4 regions of the Paenibacillus enshidis genome follow, and region 4 is predicted to be linked to each of the others. Evidence: riboswitches for the same ligand, from Rfam matches in the RefSeq annotation. Region 4 holds a riboswitch; each other region holds the start of a gene.
What was found. A riboswitch is a leader RNA that binds a small molecule or an ion and turns the genes downstream of it on or off. The one in region 4 is predicted to bind thiamine pyrophosphate.
Positions count from the first base shown of each region.

Region 1 (4,621 bases), on a different contig from region 4:
TTTTACTGTCATATCAACGGGGGTTATGTCAATTGAGCTATAATATTGTTAGAAAAAGTCAACTGGATACCAGAGAGCTGATGCTGCTGGAGTCCGAAGTCAAAGCCCGGGGCAAAAATATGGTCGTCGCCTACGTGCTGTGGTATTTCCTCGGCATGTTCGGAGGACACCGGTTTTACATGAAGAAAACCGGCAGCGCCGTCGCACAGCTGATCCTTTCGATCACCGTGATCGGAATGATTGTCACTTCGATTTGGTGGGTGGTAGATGCATTCCTTCTGCACACCTGGGTTAAAGATCACAACGAAAGAGTGGAAGACCGGCTGATCCATGAAATTACGTCCAGAAGATCCTTTGATAGCCATAATAACTATAACAACCATGATAACCATGTGGTGTTCTAATGAAGCTGACCAGAGAACAGTTAACCGTCAATGAGATGCTGATTTTGAACTCGGCCATGCGGGACACGGAAAAATCTCTGGCGCTCGCCTACCTCATGCTGATCGGAGGGCATTTGGGCGTACACCGCTTTTATCTGAAAAGAATTGCCACCGCTCTCGTGCAGCTTGTCTTGTTTATTCTGGCCTTTATCTTTTACGTAGGCTTTTACGTTGCGGTGGAGTTTGAAACCGGACCGTTCATGATGCTGTCAGGAATTCTTCTGGTGCTGTTCGGAGGGGCGCTGACCGTGTGGGTCATTGTCGATCTGTTCCTGATGCCCCGTATGGTGCGTGAATGGAACCAGCGGGCGGAAGCGGATATTATGGCTCAACTTTATCAGCTGCGTCTGACTAATAAACAGCAAGGTATAGAAGTGTAAAAAACCTGTGCGCTTGAGAAAACTCAGGCACACAGGTTTTTTTGTTGTCTGCGGGACCGCAGCGAAAAGGCACCAGCCATGGGCCAGTACCTTGAATAAACTAATGATGGCTGTAAACCTAACTGCTCTTGGTGGGGGGGAAGCTGCTGTTAACGAGCACGACTAGCTTTTTCTCGCTTTTCTCCATCACGGAACCGCATAGAGAACAGGTTGGCTGAGCAGAGAATGCGAAATTATCTCTCATCCAGCCTTTACACGTATCACTGGTGCAAGACCAAATTACAGTGATCTCCTCAGGAGTCTCTTCCATTGGCTTTTTGCGCGAATTGTACATGAGCGTCCCCTCTTTTCCTATGAATTGTAAAGCAATATAAAAGCATCTGTTCCTCCGCCAGAAAAGAAAAGCCCCAAACCAGAGTTCGGGGCAGCATGGCAGAATTACAGTTTTACAACGTTCTCAGCTTGTGGTCCGCGGTTTCCTTCAACAACGTTGAACTCGACACGTTGGCCTTCGTCCAAAGTTTTGAAACCGTCGCCTTGGATTGCGCTGAAGTGTACGAATACATCGTTACCACCTTCAACCTCGATGAATCCAAAACCTTTCTCTGCGTTAAACCACTTAACTGTTCCTGTTTGCATGTGGAAATACCTCCAAATAAATATTTATATGACCTCTTATTTTTGTTCAAAATAAAAATTCACATATTGTACAAGGTTACCCTTAACCTGAGACAATAACCCTCTACAATATGCGAATGAAGATCCGTATTCCAGTAATTGCATTATAGCACATTCAGAATACAATTACCAGCTAACGGCGAAATAACATTTTCTCCTATGTATCGGGGGTAAGGGAGAACGCTAACGTAAGCGGCATTTTTCCTGTATCGCCATCATGTCTGGTTATCATCAAGTTTCAGGGGACACTTGCCTACCTTATTTATTTCCTGCTTTTCCGTTTCTATACCCTCCTCTGCAAAAAAATGTTCCGCCTATTTTTGAACCTTTACAATCCCCCTGTCATCATGTATATAGTTATATGCAGTCATTCAATCGAATAAGAGACTTGTTCAATCACTAGGGGAGCCTTCCCGGCTGAGACGAAGCTGTCTGCTTCGGACCCTTTGCACCTGATCTGGATCATACCAGCGGAGGAAAGTGAGACGATACGTCCAGCGGCATCAACCGGCCTTTTACTGCTTCTTATCGTGGACCCGTCCCCTTTCCTCCGGAAAAGGGCGGGTCTTTTGTATGTACAAGGAGGGGATGAGCGGTTATGACAACAGCAGAAACAGCAAAAGCATTAACGATCGCCGGCTCTGACAGCGGCGGCGGCGCAGGCATTCAGGCAGATCTCAAAACCTTTCAGGAGCTCGGCGTCTACGGGATGTCCGTGCTTACAGCCGCCACTGCACAGAATACACTTGGAGTGCAGGGGGTTTTCCCGCTCACGGCAGAAGCGGTGGCCCGCCAGCTGGATTCGATCGGCGAAGACCTCACACCTGATGCAGTAAAAACCGGCATGCTGTTCAGCGCAGACATCATTGAGGCCACCGCCGACAGAATCGCCCATTATGGGTGGCGCAATCTCGTCATCGATCCCGTTATGGTCGCCAAGGGCGGGGCACCTCTGCTGAAGGCCGACGCGGCAGTCACCCTGATCCGCGACCTGCTTCCGCTTGCAATGATCATTACCCCGAACCTGCCCGAGGCGGAAATGCTCACCGGCACGAAGCTTTTCAAAGCGGAAGACATCAGGGAAGCGGCACGGCGCATCCACGCCATGGGGCCGGATATGGTCATCATGAAGGGCGGGCATGCCGGCGGCGATCTGGCCAGGGATCTTCTGTATGACGGCACGGAATTCACGGTGTTCGAAAGTCCACGGATACATACGATGGCGACACATGGCACGGGCTGCACGTATTCCGCAGCGATAACGGCGGGTCTCGCCAAGGGGCTTACCACGACTGAAGCGGTGCGTGTGGCCAAGGATTTCATTCAGGCTGCGATTGAGGACAGCCTCGACATCGGATCAGGACATGGACCGACCAACCATTTTGCCTACCGGCGAAGACGTTCGCAGAATGGGGGTGAGCTGAAATGAGCAGCTCCTTTGATAGACGGATCGACCCGGCGAAGCTGCGCCGGCAGCTTGCCGTGTATTTCATTATGGGCAGCATCAACTGTGGCGGCAAAAATCCCGTTATAGTTCTGCGCGAGGCGATCGCGGGTGGGGTCACCATGTTTCAGTTCAGGGAAAAAGGTACAGGCGCCCTGACCGGGAAGGCGGCTTACGAGCTGGCGCGGGAGCTGCAGGCGGTCTGCCGGGAAGGCGGTGTGCCCTTTATCGTCAATGACGATGTGGAGATGGCGGCTGCGCTCGGTGCCGACGGCATTCATGTCGGACAGGAGGACAGCCCGGCCTCCTCCCTGCGCAGCAGGCTTGGGCATAACACCATTGTGGGCGTGTCCGCGCACTCGGTGGAAGAAGCCCGGCACGCTATCGCCGACGGAGCGGATTATCTCGGCGTTGGTCCCATGTATCCGACTCTGTCCAAAAGCGATGTCCGCCCTGTACGGGGCCCACACCTGATACAGGAGCTGCGCAGCCATGGCATCACCGTTCCGCTCGTCGGCATCGGCGGGATTACGCCTGCAAAGGCATCGCCTGTTCTTTCCGCCGGAGCGGACGGGATATCTGTCATTTCAGCAATCTCCCAGGCTGAAGAGCCAGGGCGGGCGGCAGCGGCCTTTGCCGCTCTGTACGGCAAGACCACCTAGAAAGAATGCGTTGTTCCCCTTTCCCTTTGCGTTAAGGAGAGGTTGATCAAAGACATGGCTATATGTGCCGCTTGAAGGGGATTTTTTATCGTTGAACCTGGGTGATCCTTTGGGCAGATTTTTAACCTGCTTTAAGCTTTATTTAAGATTGATCGGTTACAATACAACATGTAAGCAACCTTCCACTCCAACATCATCAATGGACACATGCCGCCAAGCACATAAGTTCATGCAATTGAAGAAGGAGACCTCTTATGAATTTGAAAAGAATACTTATATTCAGCACCTTGGCCCTTGCCATTTCCATCGGCGAATCCATAGGCAGCAGCACGGCGTCCGCAAGCACAGCCGTCAAACCCAAACAGCAGGAAGCAAAGGTTGTTAAAGAAGACATTGTACAGATACTGGGTCTTTCCTCAGACGAAGAATTATATCATGCATTGTATGACGGCAAAACGATGGCCGATATTGCCGGTGAAACCGGCGCTGATATGAACCGGATTATCCATTTGCAGGTGGCAGAGCTGACGGACCAGCTGAATCAGCGGCTTACCCAAGGCAGCATTACGCGCGAGCAGTATGAGGCGCAAAAATCCGAATTGACGGAAGTTGTGAAACGCAGTGTGTACGGGAGTTAAACAGCAAAAAGGCGCGGACTTTTTTAAAAGAATCCGTGCCTTTTACTCATTGTTCCACAGAATGTATTATGGATTTTGTCAGCGCTTTATCTACAAATGCTACACCTGCTGTACCTTGATCAGATTCGTGTTGCCAGTTTGACCGATGGGTACGCCGGCGGACAGAACAACCGTGTCTCCCGGGCAAATATAGCCTGTTTCAATGGCGTTGCGAGTCGCCGTTTCGAACATTTCATCCGTGGTCGTCATTTTGCCGCCCAGAACCGGAATGACACCGGACAGCAGACAAATTTTCGGCAGCACCTCTTGATGCTGGGTGACGGCAATGATCGGCGCCTGTGGGCGGTACTTGGAGATCATGCGCGCCGTAAAGCCG
Region 1 covers NZ_JBHHMI010000034.1:40,560-45,180, reverse strand. The annotation lists gene ACE41H_RS22780 (TM2 domain-containing protein) at 33-404, shown strand; gene ACE41H_RS22775 (NINE protein) at 404-823, shown strand; gene ACE41H_RS22770 (cold-shock protein) at 942-1,157, opposite strand; gene ACE41H_RS22765 (cold-shock protein) at 1,262-1,462, opposite strand; TPP riboswitch at 1,893-1,997, shown strand; gene thiD (bifunctional hydroxymethylpyrimidine kinase/phosphomethylpyrimidine kinase) at 2,100-2,930, shown strand; gene thiE (thiamine phosphate synthase) at 2,927-3,607, shown strand; gene ACE41H_RS22750 (hypothetical protein) at 3,862-4,245, shown strand; gene pyk (pyruvate kinase) at 4,345-4,621, opposite strand, start outside.
Region 1: linked by a shared signal. The riboswitch ahead of thiD (bifunctional hydroxymethylpyrimidine kinase/phosphomethylpyrimidine kinase) and the one ahead of ACE41H_RS01525 (thiamine phosphate synthase) in region 4 are both predicted to bind thiamine pyrophosphate.

Region 2 (4,621 bases), on a different contig from region 4:
TAATCGTGCAAAGCTGTATGGAAAGGCACCAGACAACACACTAACCTCACTCTGGCTACTAGACTCTGAGAGGGCCGAATGCCCTTCCTGCAAGAAAGCTAGCAAAAAGCGGTCTGCTTTGATTCAGCGTCAACCCAGCAGTAGATCTCCGTTTTACCCCGTTATTTCAGGGCTTGTTTGACGATTTCATGCTGCGAAAGTTGAGTTACCAAAAAAAGTGCATATCACTCAAATTATGAGGCAAAGACGTGTAACAAAAAAAGCAGAATTATGTTAACCTCCACTCGCCTAGCTCGACGAATGGAGCGGGGAAGCCTTCCCCTCTGGAGGCCTAAAAAAGCCCGGAAACACGGGATCTCTATGATTATTTAAAAAATTACATTGCTGGCATAACTTCGTCAGCATCGCTGTCTAACGGATCATGTTCAGCCTTATAGGCCGTCAACTTCGCCACCCTTCAGCCGTTTATATGGCTCTGAAGGGTGGCCTTCAGCATGAAGTAGTGCCTTTCTTGGAGATAATCTGCTAAAAGTGAACACTACAATGGCAAGTGACTTACTTTTAGGAAATTTAGGGAAAATTTCCGCTAAATATGGTAACTTTTCAGCTGCCGAATTACTACCAGACGAGCTTGAACTGCTTGTTCAATCCCGTAATGTTACCGTGAATGTTATGAGGCAAAGGGGGAAATGCCAATGCTGACCGTCGAACAAGCGTTAACGAAACTCAGTGAATATGGAATAACCAGCAGTATTCAGATGGTGCGCCGCTGGCTGCGCAATGGGGTGATCCAGGGCGAGCGAACCGAAAACCGCAAGGAAGGCTGGCGAATCCCGCCGGACGAACTTGATCGGTTTATACAATCCCGTAATGTCACCCCAAAGCAGGATTTTGTGGATTACCCGCGTAGATCTGCAGAAGAGTGCTGGGGAATTCATTTGGAAAACATTTGCAAATATGGGGGGGGGGGGAGTACCCACCTTCAGATGACATCATCGAAGCCGTTAAAACGTCCATGTTTGGAATGTTGTACCCGCATGATGAAGAACACGCCCTTGTCCGGATTCATCTGCGGTTTGAGTGTCCATTCACCGGCAAGCTCTTCGGATCGATGGACGAGCTCGTACGCGCCGCAATTTCGCACCTCATCAGGGAGTACACTGCCGTGGAGCAGCACGATGCTGAACGAACAGGAGCAGACGTATTGCACGAGGATGAGGAGATACCCTATCTTACCCACATTACGCTTAATACAGGTCAGGTTCGACGCATCTATCCGGGCGAGGTGGACAAACAACTATATGCTGCCATGAAACGGGTTTGGAAGGACTCCTTCAAATCTGAAGGGGTGCAGCTATTTGAGGGATATCGATTCAAGAGCTTTCAATCCAGACGGGTTACCGTCGGAACTCTCTGTAATGGAAAAGGAATACCGATTTTAACGACCAACTGTTGCCAATGGGATGATGGAACGTACTGGAGAATACTCCAGAATGAATCTTGGATTCCGCTTGCGACCCAATCCAGTGAGCCTCCCCCCACTCCATATGTGGCAGATCAATTGGGGTTTGGCTTCATGCAACATGAAGATGCGACGGCATGGACAGAGGATTTTTCGCGATGTTTCGGTTGGCTTGTGTTGGATGCAGAACAGGTGATTTTAGAGAGCAAGGGTGATGAATCTCCGCGACAAGCCATTTAACCAACTCATCGCCCCCTCAATCATCGAGGCTTGATCGTGCAAATACTTCTGTCTATCTTCATACAATCGACGGGCTTCCTCATCCTGACTTAGAAATTCTAATGTAGTCATCGTCAATACCTCCCATTTGGATTTATCAGCACCTTTCAGGAACAACAGCCAGTTGACCAATCCTCCACTTTCTACATTCTTCAACATTTTACAGGATTGGCCTTCCTGAAGCTGCCCACTGTACAGTTTTGGTGGGGGCTGTTTGACGCTTACCTATTTTGAGAAGCCAACTTGTCGGATTTGCTCCCCCGCAAATAATCCTGCATTTGTCGATTAAGCTCTTTCCGATCATTATCAGTTCTCGGCGGGATCGCTATCACACCATCGCCAGCCTCTGCCAATTTATCAAAAGCATCAATCATCTTATACAGATCGTCCTTCATAATGGTGGTACCTCCTCTAAATTTAAAAATCGTAATTACGAAATAATATAGCACTTTATTAAGTCATATGCTACAATAAAACCATAAAGGTATAAGGAGCGGGATACATGAACAGTGAGTTAAAGGAATTGCTGCAATCCGTAATCCGGGAAGAACTTCAACCGGTTCATGAGCGCCTTAATAAGATTGAAACAGATCAGCAGGAGATGAAACGAGCCGTCCTGGATACGAATGAACGGGTTATGGAAATAGGTGACTTTCTGGAGAACCAGCACAGAACTATTGAAATTCTCTCTGCCCGCTCCATTCAACAAGAAGCTGAATTGAAGAGCGTTACCGGGAGCGTTGGTTATCTTGTCCACAAAATGGGCGAACATGACCGGGACTTACACGTTATCAAAACGCAAAAGGCTTAGAACGGGTGCGGCACCGAGGGTTTTTCGGATAAGTCCCTCTGGACACTCCGGCCGTGAAGGCATATAATCAACGTTAGTTCATATAACTGAGCCCGCAAAATCTTCAAACAATGCGGACGTGTCAAGGCAGCAAGCTGCCGTCTTGATGCTCCTTCATACAACTTGCCAGGGGTGCTGGAATCGGCCGGCTGAGATTGTGTCCCCAGACACTGACCCTTACAACCTGATCTGGGTAATGCCAGCGTAGGAATCGCTATAGAGTGACATGTCTTTTTTGACACCGTCATTCCTTCCTTTGGTAGATTACAAGCGTCCCGGATAACGGGGCGCTTTTTTTTGCAGGATCACGGCAGATGACAGCATTGCAGAAAGAGCACGGGTGATGAAGAAGGGAGAAGAAAGTATGTTTTCTTTGCAAAAATGGGGCCTTGGAGCGGTATGCTGCCTGCTCCTCATCCTGACCGCCTGCGGCGGGCAATCGTCCGCTCCACAGGATACGAACGCTTCCGGGCCTTCCGGCAGCGGCAGTACGGCCTCCGGGAAGCTGAAAGACGTCAAGGTAGTGCTCGACTGGACCCCCAACACCAACCACACCGGATTGTATGTGGCCAAGGACCAGGGATACTACGAAGAAGCTGGTCTGAATGTGGAAATTGTACAGCCCGGAGAAGGCGGCGCCGATCAGATGGTCGCCTCCAACGCGGTTCCGTTCGGCATCAGCTATCAGGAAAGCGTCACCCAGGCCCGCACACAAGGAGTTCCGCTCGTCTCTATTGCGGCTGTGATTCAGCATAATACGTCCGGCTTTGCCGCTCCGGTGGACCGGGGCATCAAGTCGCCCAAGGATTTTGAAGGCAAGAAATACGGCGGCTGGGGCTCGCCCGTCGAGGAGGCTGTCATGAAATCCATCATGGAGCTGGACGGCGGGGATGTCAGCAAGGTGCAAAACATCAACATGGGCGATGCGGATTACTTCACCGCAGTCAAGCGGGATATCGATTTCGCCTGGATATTCTATGCATGGACAGGAATTGAAGCCGAGCAACGCGGTGAGCAGCTGGATATGCTGTACGTCAAGGACTATTCCAAGAGTCTGGATTACTACACACCGGTCATCGTCACGAACGAAGCGACCCTCAGCAGCGATCCTGAGCTGGTAAAAGCCTTCATGAGCGCTACGGCCAAAGGTTATCAATATGCGATTGACCAGCCGGAAAAGGCGGCGGAAATGTTGTCAAAGGCTGTGCCTGAGCTGGATAAAGAGCTCGTACTGGCCAGCCAGCAATGGCTGAGCCCCCGCTATCAGGACGATGCCGCACAATGGGGTGTCCAGAAAGCGGAAGTATGGAAAAACTACGCCGATTGGATGTATGAGCGCAAGCTGCTTGACAAACCGCTGGAGGCCGAGAAAGCCTTCACCAATGATTTCCTGCCACAAGACGGCAAATCCTGATTTAATTCGGAAAGGAGACGGTTTTTCATGGCTAACACTCTGTTGAGTATTCAGGTGATTCCCAAAACGCACGGTGGAGAGGACAGCATTCCTTACGTCGATAAAGCGATTGAGGTGATCCAGCGCTCAGGCGTCAAGCATCAGGTCAACCCGCTGGAGACAACTATGGAGGGCGAGCTGGATGAGCTGCTGCATATCGTCAAGGAAATGCACATCGCACTTACCGAGGCGGGAATTCCAAGCGTCATTTCCCAGATCAAAATCGCTCATAATCCGAATGGAATCAGCATGGATAAGCTGACCGAAAAGTACCGTCCATGAACAGGAAAGAAAGCCTCTATTCTGTGTTCAGAAGCGTATGGCCGCCCGTTGTGGCGGTCCTCTTCTTTTTGGCGGTATGGCAAGCCGCGGCGGTCTTCCTGCACATTGAGCCCTGGATGCTGCCAAGTCCGGCCGGCATCGCCGCCGAAGCGGCCGCCCAATCCGCCCTGCTGGCGGATCATACCTGGGCTACCGTCAGGCTTACGCTGAGCGGTTTTGCGATCGGCACCGCCGTCGGGCTGCTGCTGGCCGTGCTGCTGCACCTGATCCCTTTTCTGAAGCGGGCACTGTACCC
Region 2 covers NZ_JBHHMI010000021.1:13,572-18,192, forward strand. The annotation lists gene ACE41H_RS19070 (hypothetical protein) at 983-1,210, opposite strand; gene ACE41H_RS19075 (hypothetical protein) at 1,205-1,702, shown strand; partial or broken gene ACE41H_RS25310 (Rpn family recombination-promoting nuclease/putative transposase) at 1,712-1,879, opposite strand; gene ACE41H_RS19080 (hypothetical protein) at 1,963-2,136, opposite strand; gene ACE41H_RS19085 (hypothetical protein) at 2,244-2,552, shown strand; TPP riboswitch at 2,710-2,820, shown strand; gene ACE41H_RS19090 (ABC transporter substrate-binding protein) at 2,956-4,005, shown strand; gene ACE41H_RS19095 (thiamine-binding protein) at 4,033-4,326, shown strand; gene ACE41H_RS19100 (ABC transporter permease) at 4,323-4,621, shown strand, end outside.
Region 2: linked by a shared signal. The riboswitch ahead of ACE41H_RS19090 (ABC transporter substrate-binding protein) and the one ahead of ACE41H_RS01525 (thiamine phosphate synthase) in region 4 are both predicted to bind thiamine pyrophosphate.

Region 3 (4,621 bases), on a different contig from region 4:
GCTCGAACGAACCTTTTCCGGAGATTTCGAGCTGTACAATGAATTCGCCGGAAATGCCGCGAGCGGACAAGCGGACATTTATATTGCAGTGAGAAGCACCATTCGACATCACTAAAAAACGTTGCATAAATCTGATAAATCCGATCCATATGACGGGGCCTGCAGGCCCCATTTTTTTACAGAAAAAACTTCCATCTATACATTACGGTATTACCTGCTTCTTCCTTCACGATATTCCAGTGCCTTTTCTTCCAAACCTGCAGCAATAGCTTCCTCCTCGCCGATTCCTTTCTCTACGGCAAATGCCCGGATATCCTGTGTGATGCGCATGCTGCAAAACTTCGGGCCACACATCGAGCAAAAGTGCGCGTTCTTCGCCCCCTCGGCCGGCAGCGTCTCATCATGATACTCAAGCGCGCGTTCCGGGTCGAGGGACAGATTGAACTGATCGCGCCAACGGAATTCGAAGCGGGCCTTGGACAGAGCATCATCCCGCTGTTGCGCCCTTGGATGGCCTTTGGCAAGATCCGCAGCATGGGCAGCGATCTTGTAGGCGATCACCCCTTCACGCACATCGTCCCTGTTCGGCAGGCCAAGATGCTCCTTCGGTGTGACATAACAGAGCATGGAGGTTCCGAACCAGCCGATCATGGCAGCGCCAATCGCCGAGGTGATATGGTCATATCCGGGGGCGATATCCGTCGTAAGCGGCCCCAGCGTGTAGAATGGTGCTTCCTTGCAGATTTCCATCTGCAGATCCACGTTCTCCTTGATTTTATGCATAGGCACGTGACCAGGCCCCTCAATCATCACCTGTACATCATGCTTCCAGGCAATCTGCGTCAGCTCACCCAGCGTCGCCAGCTCAGCCATCTGAGCTTCATCGTTGGCATCATAAATACTGCCCGGACGCAGACCATCCCCGAGCGAAAAGGCGATATCATAGGTCTTCATAATTTCACAGATCTCTTCGAAGTGTGTATATAGAAAGTTCTCCTGATGATGAGCAAGGCACCAAGCCGCCATGATGGACCCGCCCCGCGACACGATGCCCGTCATCCGCTTGGCGGTCAGCGGAATATAACGGAGCAGCACGCCGGCATGAATCGTAAAATAATCCACCCCCTGCTCCGCCTGCTCAATCAGCGTATCGCGATATACTTCCCAGGTCAGCGCTTCGGCCTCCCCATTGACTTTTTCCAGCGCCTGATACAGCGGCACCGTTCCGATCGGCACGGGAGAGTTGCGGATGATCCACTCGCGCGTCGTATGGATGTTGCGGCCTGTCGACAGGTCCATCACCGTATCCGCTCCCCATCTAACAGCCCAGGTCATCTTCTCCACCTCCTCCTCTATGGAGGAGGTTACCGCCGAGTTGCCGATATTGGCGTTGATTTTGACATGAAAATGACGGCCGATCAGCATCGGCTCACTCTCCGGGTGGTTGATGTTGGAGGGCAGTATCGCCCTTCCGCTTGCCAGCTCCTGTCTTACGAATTCTGGATCAAGCCCCTCCCGGATTGCCGCAAATTCCATCTCCGGTGTTATGATTCCCCGGCGGGCATAGTGCATCTGGGTAACGTTGCGCCCCGGCAGCGCACGCAGCGGCCGGCTGACAGCGCCCGGGAATTCCGCGGCAGGACGGGTCCCGGACCGAAGCCCGTTATCCTCAGGCTGCACTGCTCTTCCTTCATAGCGGGCGACATCCCCTCTCTCCTCAATCCACGCCTGCCGCAGCTTGAGCAGTCCTTTGCGGATATCTGCCTGAAACGCCGGGTCGGTCATGGGACCGCTTGTATCGTACACACGCAGCGGGGCATTATGCTCAACCCCCTGCGGTGTATGGGTGTCATGCAGCGTTATCTCTCTTTCGGGCACCAGGATATCAGGTCTTGATCCCTGGATGTAGACCTTGGTGCTTGCCGGAAAGGCCCCGATATCCGTATTGGCTCCTCCTGCTGCTGTTTTCCGCTTGCTCTCTGTCATTTGCTTGCTCCTCCCGAGTCGTCTTATTCCTCATCGGGATCATACCGGAGAAAAACCGATGCTGACGGCCAACTGCAAAATGAAAAAGCCGGTTCCCGAAGGAACCGGCTGTATGCAAACAGGCCTCCATGCACTACCAAGGTATGCCCCTGGCTGCTGCACATGCTGCCTATCCATATAATTTCATTGGCCGGTTACTTCCCTACGCTGGTATGATCCAGATCAGGTACAAAGGGTCCGGAACCTGGAACGGTTCCATCTCAGCCCGGAATTACGGGCCCCCCCAGTAACTTCGGCAGCATCATGCCGCCGATTATAACTATGTTATTTCACAGACGGATGCCTCCGCCTTCCAGTTCAGGTTAGCCTAAAAAGAAAAGTTTGGCAACCCCATTAAGCCCTATGCCAGAAGTTTACCAATATATACGATAATCATAATAATGATAAAAACCAGCGGGGCGTAGCGGCTCTAAGGCGGGAAGAACACCCACCTAAGAGCCGCTACGCCCCGCTCGCTCTCCTGGTTCTCAGCCTTCGCTTTCCTGATCGATCCCCCGGCCACAGCGGATCCATCCTCCTGCAGCTGAACCTTCCAGTCCATCTGCTCTGCCTGCCGCATTGTCCAGGCTTGGTTTCAACCAAGCCCAGGCTGCAACCCGGCCAGAAAAAAGTGGTTCCTAAAATTGAGTCCTGCAGCTTTTCTGATAATCAGAAAGGAGACTACCCATTAATTGGATAGCCTCCTTTCCACACCACATATATTTTTCGATTTATACTGTCATAGAAACAGCATATCTTGCATTTGCCAGGTCATTCGTAGTGCCATTGATATCTGCAGGAGCAGGATTAGTCATAGTAGTTGGAGTATGAGCAAGAATTGCTTTGGTGTTACTCGAGGTAACGTTGATCCAATCAGCGTTTTTACCTGGACCTTTAAACATCATTGTGTCGCAAGTAATTTTACTGAAAGATAGTTTCCAAGCAGGTAATTGCGACGGCAAAGTTTCGTATTGATTTTGGAGTGTACCAAAAATAAATCGAGCCGCTTTATCAGTGCTTGAACTCGTTGTATACGTTCCTTGTGATACAAAGACACTTTTGAAGTTAACAAAGAATTCAACAAAGCCGTCATCCCGAAGAACAAGTTTAAGATGAATTCGTTCACCATCTTTAAATTGTGTGTAAGGTTCACCATTTTTCACTTCCGGACCATTTACAAACCAGTGCCATTTATACGTTTTTGTAGTAGGATCATAAAAACGAGAATCCGCCGCGCTGGAGACACCACATTCAAATCCAGCAACACCGCAATACATATTGATGTAGCCAGAGGGCATGCTTTTAGACGAAGGTAATGTTACATACCCTTGAAAACCTCTGTTCGTTAAGGTGTTGGTTTGTGGCACAATCTTCGCAAATTTAGCATATTCGGGCATTGAAATTTCCTCCTATTATATAACGTTACGTTACGTAGTATTGAGGTATGCAAAACACCTGGGATATCAAAACAAATAAGGGGTATCCCTCACCTAATTCATTTTGAAGTGTGTTACATCCACACCCTCATTATATAATAACACGTATCGTTACGCAATATATAATTTTGATTTATTTTACAACTTTTTTTTGTGAAATACGTTTAATGCTATAGAGATGATTTTTTTTACAAAAATGGAGGGATTGTATATGAAACAATTTAGATTTCTTTTTTCTGTATTGTTAGGTTCTCTATTACTGATTTCTTTCTCCCAGTCGTCATTCGCTGCTTCAAAAGTTCAATTAATCATTGATAGCCAAACAATCAAGACCGATTCTCCTCCAGAAACGTTAAATGGCTATACAATGGTGTCGTTATCATCCCTGAAACCATTAGGTTTAAATTTACAATGGGATCCTAAAACGAAAACTGTAATTGCTATATCAACTAAAAGTAAGGAAAAGCTTACACTTTCGGTAGGTAAAAAAACAGCCACCATGGGTAACCAAACGGTAACTTTGCAGTCTCCACCTGTTTTGAGAAATAACCGCGTTTTGGTACCTTTACGATTTATTAGTGAGGCATTTGATTCCCAAGTGTTTTGGAATAAAGATGAAAACTCGGTTGTGATTCGAAGCTCAGATAAAATCGCGGATTATAAAACGCTGTATGAGAGTAAAGATTTGGTTCAAGCTAGAAAAATAGCAGTTGATCTACCCACTTCCGATACCAATACATTAACTGAAACAGGTGAAGCTGTAACTTATGCTTACCACTTCCCTGAAGGAGAAGCCTTAAGATATTATTTTTATCAAGGCTCATTGGTTAGCTACTATGAAATTAAAAATGACGTGAAACATCTGGTTTGGGAAGCTGTACTCTCTGAAGACGGTAGCTATGTTAAAGAAAATGGGAAACGTCCGACAAAGGATAAAGCCCAGGTATATTTTGCAAAACACCGAATTGATGATGGTGTAGATTATGGCCGTTTAGGAGATAGCCAACCGCTAGTAGGAGAGGTTAAAGGTGGTCCTTTATCTGGGATTATCATGGCAATTCCTAATGAAGTACGTAAAGATAAATAATATGAAATCGGGCTATCCATTAGTTGGATAGCCGACCTTCCACACCACCAAGAAAAAGAGTTTGACGTAAATG
Region 3 covers NZ_JBHHMI010000035.1:38,669-43,289, forward strand. The annotation lists gene ACE41H_RS22950 (effector binding domain-containing protein) at 1-115, shown strand, start outside; gene thiC (phosphomethylpyrimidine synthase ThiC) at 211-1,986, opposite strand; TPP riboswitch at 2,169-2,281, opposite strand; gene ACE41H_RS22960 (hypothetical protein) at 2,757-3,422, opposite strand; gene ACE41H_RS22965 (copper amine oxidase N-terminal domain-containing protein) at 3,673-4,548, shown strand.
Region 3: linked by a shared signal. The riboswitch ahead of thiC (phosphomethylpyrimidine synthase ThiC) and the one ahead of ACE41H_RS01525 (thiamine phosphate synthase) in region 4 are both predicted to bind thiamine pyrophosphate.

Region 4 (4,621 bases):
GCCAGGATGACATCGTCGGAAATGTAAGGCAGCACGATAAAGCCTTCGGCAAGCAGCATTTCACAGGCTTTTAAAGTCTCAAACGGATCGGGAAGCAGCGTTCTGTCATCCCCGATCACTTCAACCTTTATCATATCACATAAACCGGACGCCTTGGCCAGTTGGGCGATACGGACAGCTTCTTCGGCGGTAGCCGCCCCGGCCGTATTGGGAAGCAGGATGAAGCTGGACAGATCCAGCATATCCAGGAAGTTCCCCTGCCCCTTCTCCTCCAGGTTCAAACGCCGTACGGCAAAGGTAAGGATCTGGCTTTCCGATGCCTGAACAGCTTTCATTTGCGTTTCAAGATCCGGAAACTTCCCTGTCCCCAGCAGCAGTCTTGATTTAAAGGCTTTATCTCCAATATGCAGCATATTATCCGCCCCCCACAAAATGTACAATTTCAAGATGATCCCCGTTCTTCAAATCGGTTACGCTGTGAATATCCTTGGTCAATATGCGCCGGTTCAACTCGACGACAACCGTTTTGACCTGCAGGTCCAATGCATTGAGCAACTGGTCCACATTGTGAATTTCTGTTTCAAAAGTCATTTCCTGGCCGTTAATAACAAGCCTCATCACTTATCCCCCTTGACTGCTGGTGCAGGCTGTCTTTTCATTCTTGCCGGTGACAAGGCCGTCAAATTAAGTTGCTCCACTGTATTGCCTGCCAGCATCTTCGCTATCGCTTCCCCTGTAGCCGCACTCAGTAATATTCCGTTGCGGTAATGTCCACAAGCAGCGTATAAGCCGGCAGCATCAGGTACGGGGCCTATAATGGGAAAGCCATCTTCCGTTTGCGGCCTTAATCCCGACCACGCTCTCAGAAAAGACGACTCCCCGATGTCCGGCAGCCAGGCTGAGGCGCGCTCCAAAAGCTGGCGCAGCCCGCCTGCGGATACATCCGCTCCCCATTCATGCGGTCTGCTGGTAGCCCCAATCCACAGCTCCCCTTCCGGCTTTGGCACCAGATACACATCCTCGGCGTAAATGGTATACTCCAGTGCACGTACTGGCATGGTAACGGCAGCGATCTCTCCCTTGACAGGATACATCTCCGTATGGATGCCGAAATGGTTAAGCAGCTTGCCCGCTTCAATTCCCCCTGCGATCACAACATTTGGACAAGCAATATATCCCCTGCTCATTTTTACACCACGCACCATACCGTCCACGATCCGGATGTCCTCTGCGATTGTATTTGTCAGCAGTTCCGCCCCGTGCTTTTCCGCGCCTGCCACCAATGCCTGTACAAGTCGCTGCGGGAGCAGCTGCGTTTCCCGCTCGCGGAACAAGCCTCCGAGCACCTGTCCTGTCAGGCCAGGAATCCTTCTGGCTATCTCTGCGGCTTCCCACCATTCTGCGGCTGATCCATCCTTGTTCCCTGCCATGCCCGACAAGCGTTCAACTTCCTCCACTGTCCGGGCAGGGAGAACGAAGCCTGTGCTGGTATAACCTGTTACCAGTCCTGCCAGGCCTTCAAGCTCCCGCACCAGCTCCCCGAACAGATTGCGGCTGCGCAGGGCAAATGCGGCCAACTGAGGGTGGGCAAAGGCCTCACATTCTGCCGCCAGCATTCCGGCCGCCGCTCGTGTGGTCCCTTGTGCAGGGACCGATTTTTCGATCAGAATCGTTTTGAAGCCTCTTTTCGCCAGCTGATAAGCGATGGAACTGCCGATCGCTCCCGCGCCGATCACCGTACAGTCTGCCGAATAGCTCATATCTTTTCCTCCTCACATTCTCCTGTATTCCTTTGCCGCTTCGGCCGGATCATCCGCCTTCCAGATGCCTGACATCACAGCGATTCCTGATGCACCTGCCCGCCTGATGCCCCGCACATGCCGAGGCTGGATGCCGCCAAGCGCGATAACCGGAATGGAGACTGCACAGCATAGCTCCTCCAGACTGCTCAGCCCCCGCGGTGGCAGCCCAGGCTTGGAGGCGGAATCGTAAATATGACCGTACAGCACATAATCAGCCCCCGCCTGCTCCGCAACCTGCGCTTCCTGCAGCGAGTGTACGGATGCCCCGCAGCGCAGCTCCGGGAACGTCCGCTTCACAAGCTGCAGCGGCAGGCTGTTTGAGGTGAGCTGCACCGTCCCTGCACCGAACAGAAGTGCTGCGTCTACACGGTCATTGACCGCGAGCTTGGCTGGCGAGCAGCAGCCGCGCTCCGACACCGTAAACATAAATTCGTACAGCTCCGCTGCGCTCAGATGTTTCTCCCTGATGTGCAGCACGTCAATATCCGGTTCGATCAGCCGCAAGATGTCTGCCGTGCGTTCAGCGCTTTGGCAGCCGTCCGTAATAAGATGAAGCTCCATTGCTTTTGCCTCCATGGACCGTTATTCGGGAACGCCAAGAAGCCGCTTCCCGGTCAGGAAGCGGCTGAATTTACAGGTTCACCGAATTTACATGGAACTGCCTCCCTGCTCATAAGCAAGGCCGCATTTGATTCCCGTTCGGCTAATGTCCACTTCCCTACGCTGGTATGATCCAGATCAGGTGCAAAGGGTCCGGAATGCGTTTATTCCGTCTCAGCCGCCAGCCGCGGCTCCCCCAGTGTGATACAGGCCTGTTCAATCGCCTGTATTACTATATATTTTGTTTTCCCTTTTCATGGTAGCACAATCCGTTTCACTTGCCTAGACGTACATCAGATTTCAGTACGAAAAGTCCAAAGCTGTGCTTCTCCTGCACATCAGGCTTTGGCCGACCACTCTTCGACATTCCATACTCTCGTTACCCAATCCTTATAAAAATCAGGTTCGTGGGATACGAGCAGCACCGTGCCTTTGTATTCCTTCAGCGCACGCTTCAGTTCATCCTTCGCCACCACATCCAGGTGGTTGGTCGGTTCGTCAAACAGCACCCAGTTGCTTTCACGCATCAGCAGCTTGCAGAGGCGAACCTTGGCCTGCTCTCCCCCGCTTAAGGCGGACAGCGGACGGGTAATGTGATCATTTTTCAGTCCGCAGCGGGCAAGATGGGCACGAACCTCATGCTGGTTCAAATGCGGATACTCGTTCCACACATCGTCAAGCGGTGTGATCCGCTCAGGGCGCACCTCCTGCTCGAAATAAGCGGGATAAAGAAAGTCTCCGGTATAGATTTTTCCGCTCAGCGGAGGGATTTTCCCGAGAATCGTTTTGAGCAGCGTCGATTTACCGACACCGTTATAACCGACGATGGCAATCTTCTCGCCCCGTTCAATCGTAATGGACATTTTCGGCAGCAGGGGATGGCTGTAGCCGATCTCAAAGTCAATGCCTTCAAAGACCGTTTTGCCGCTGGCCCGCGCTTCCTTGAACTGGAACGTCGGTTTGGCCGCTTCTTCCGGCTTGTCGATCCGATCAATCTTATCAAGCTGCTTTTCACGGCTCTTGGCCCGTCCGGAAGTGGAGGCACGCGCCTTGTTGCGCTGGATGAAGTCCTCCTGCTTCTTGATATACTCCTGCTGCTTTTCATAAGCATCGATATGCTGCGTCTTCTGAATGTCAGCCATTTCAAGGAACTTCTCATAGTTGGCGGTATAGCGGTTCAGCTTGCCAAACTCCAGATGATAAATGACGTTGACGACCTGATTCATAAACTCAGTATCATGGGAAATCAGCATAAAAGCATAAGGGTAGTCCTTCAAATAACGTGTAAGCCATTCGATATGCTCAACGTCCAGGTAGTTCGTCGGCTCGTCCAGCAGCAGCACATTCGGCTTCTCCAGCAACAGCTTGGCAAGAAGCACCTTCGTGCGCTGCCCCCCGCTTAAAGAAGCTACATCGCGGTCCAGTCCGATGGCAGCAAGTCCAAGCCCGTTGGCCATTTCCTCCACTTTCACATCAATCAGATAAAAATCGCCGATCTCCAGCTGCTCCTGGATTTCCCCCATCTGCTCCAGTAGCACCTCAAGCTCCTCCGGTGTGGCTTCGGCCATACTATCCGTAATCACATTCAGTTCCTGTTCAAGCTCAAGCAGGGGGAGAAATGCATCCTTGAGCACATCCCGCACGGTCTTGCCCGGAGTCAGCTTCGTGTGCTGGTCCAGATAACCGTAACGGACCTTCGGTGTCCACTCGACTTTGCCGTTGTCACGCAGCTGCTGGCCTGTCAAAATATTCATCAGCGTCGATTTGCCGACACCGTTGGCCCCTACCAGACCGACGTGCTCTCCCGGCAGCAGGCGGAACGATACATTTCTGAATAATGTTCTGTCCCCGAAATTGTGGGAAACTTCTTCAACTGTTAATAAACTCATTTCCGTTAACTGGCTCCTTATTTTTCATTAAACTTCAATATGACTTCAGGTTTGCTTTCAAAGCCTTATTGTAGCACAAGAGGCAGCCTTACCGGAACTGCCCGCCATAACGAAAATGAAATTATATACCTGCACGACACGGACTCACTGTCTCCGGAGGGAAGCAAACAACGGCTTTTTCCGCCTCGGTCCAGGCAGAGCATCCTTGAACAAGGCTTGCAAAACCGTATCCATTTCTTCACATGGCTCAAAGGGGTCCAGATGGAGAGGCAGCGTATACACCTTTCCTGTACCCAGATCTTTTCCAAGCCTGCGGACTGCTTCGCTCGT
Region 4 covers NZ_JBHHMI010000001.1:358,901-363,521, reverse strand. The annotation lists gene ACE41H_RS01540 (thiazole synthase) at 1-413, opposite strand, end outside; gene thiS (sulfur carrier protein ThiS) at 415-618, opposite strand; gene thiO (glycine oxidase ThiO) at 618-1,760, opposite strand; gene ACE41H_RS01525 (thiamine phosphate synthase) at 1,773-2,363, opposite strand; TPP riboswitch at 2,501-2,610, opposite strand; gene ACE41H_RS01520 (ABC-F family ATP-binding cassette domain-containing protein) at 2,741-4,291, opposite strand; gene ACE41H_RS01515 (protein kinase domain-containing protein) at 4,436-4,621, opposite strand, start outside.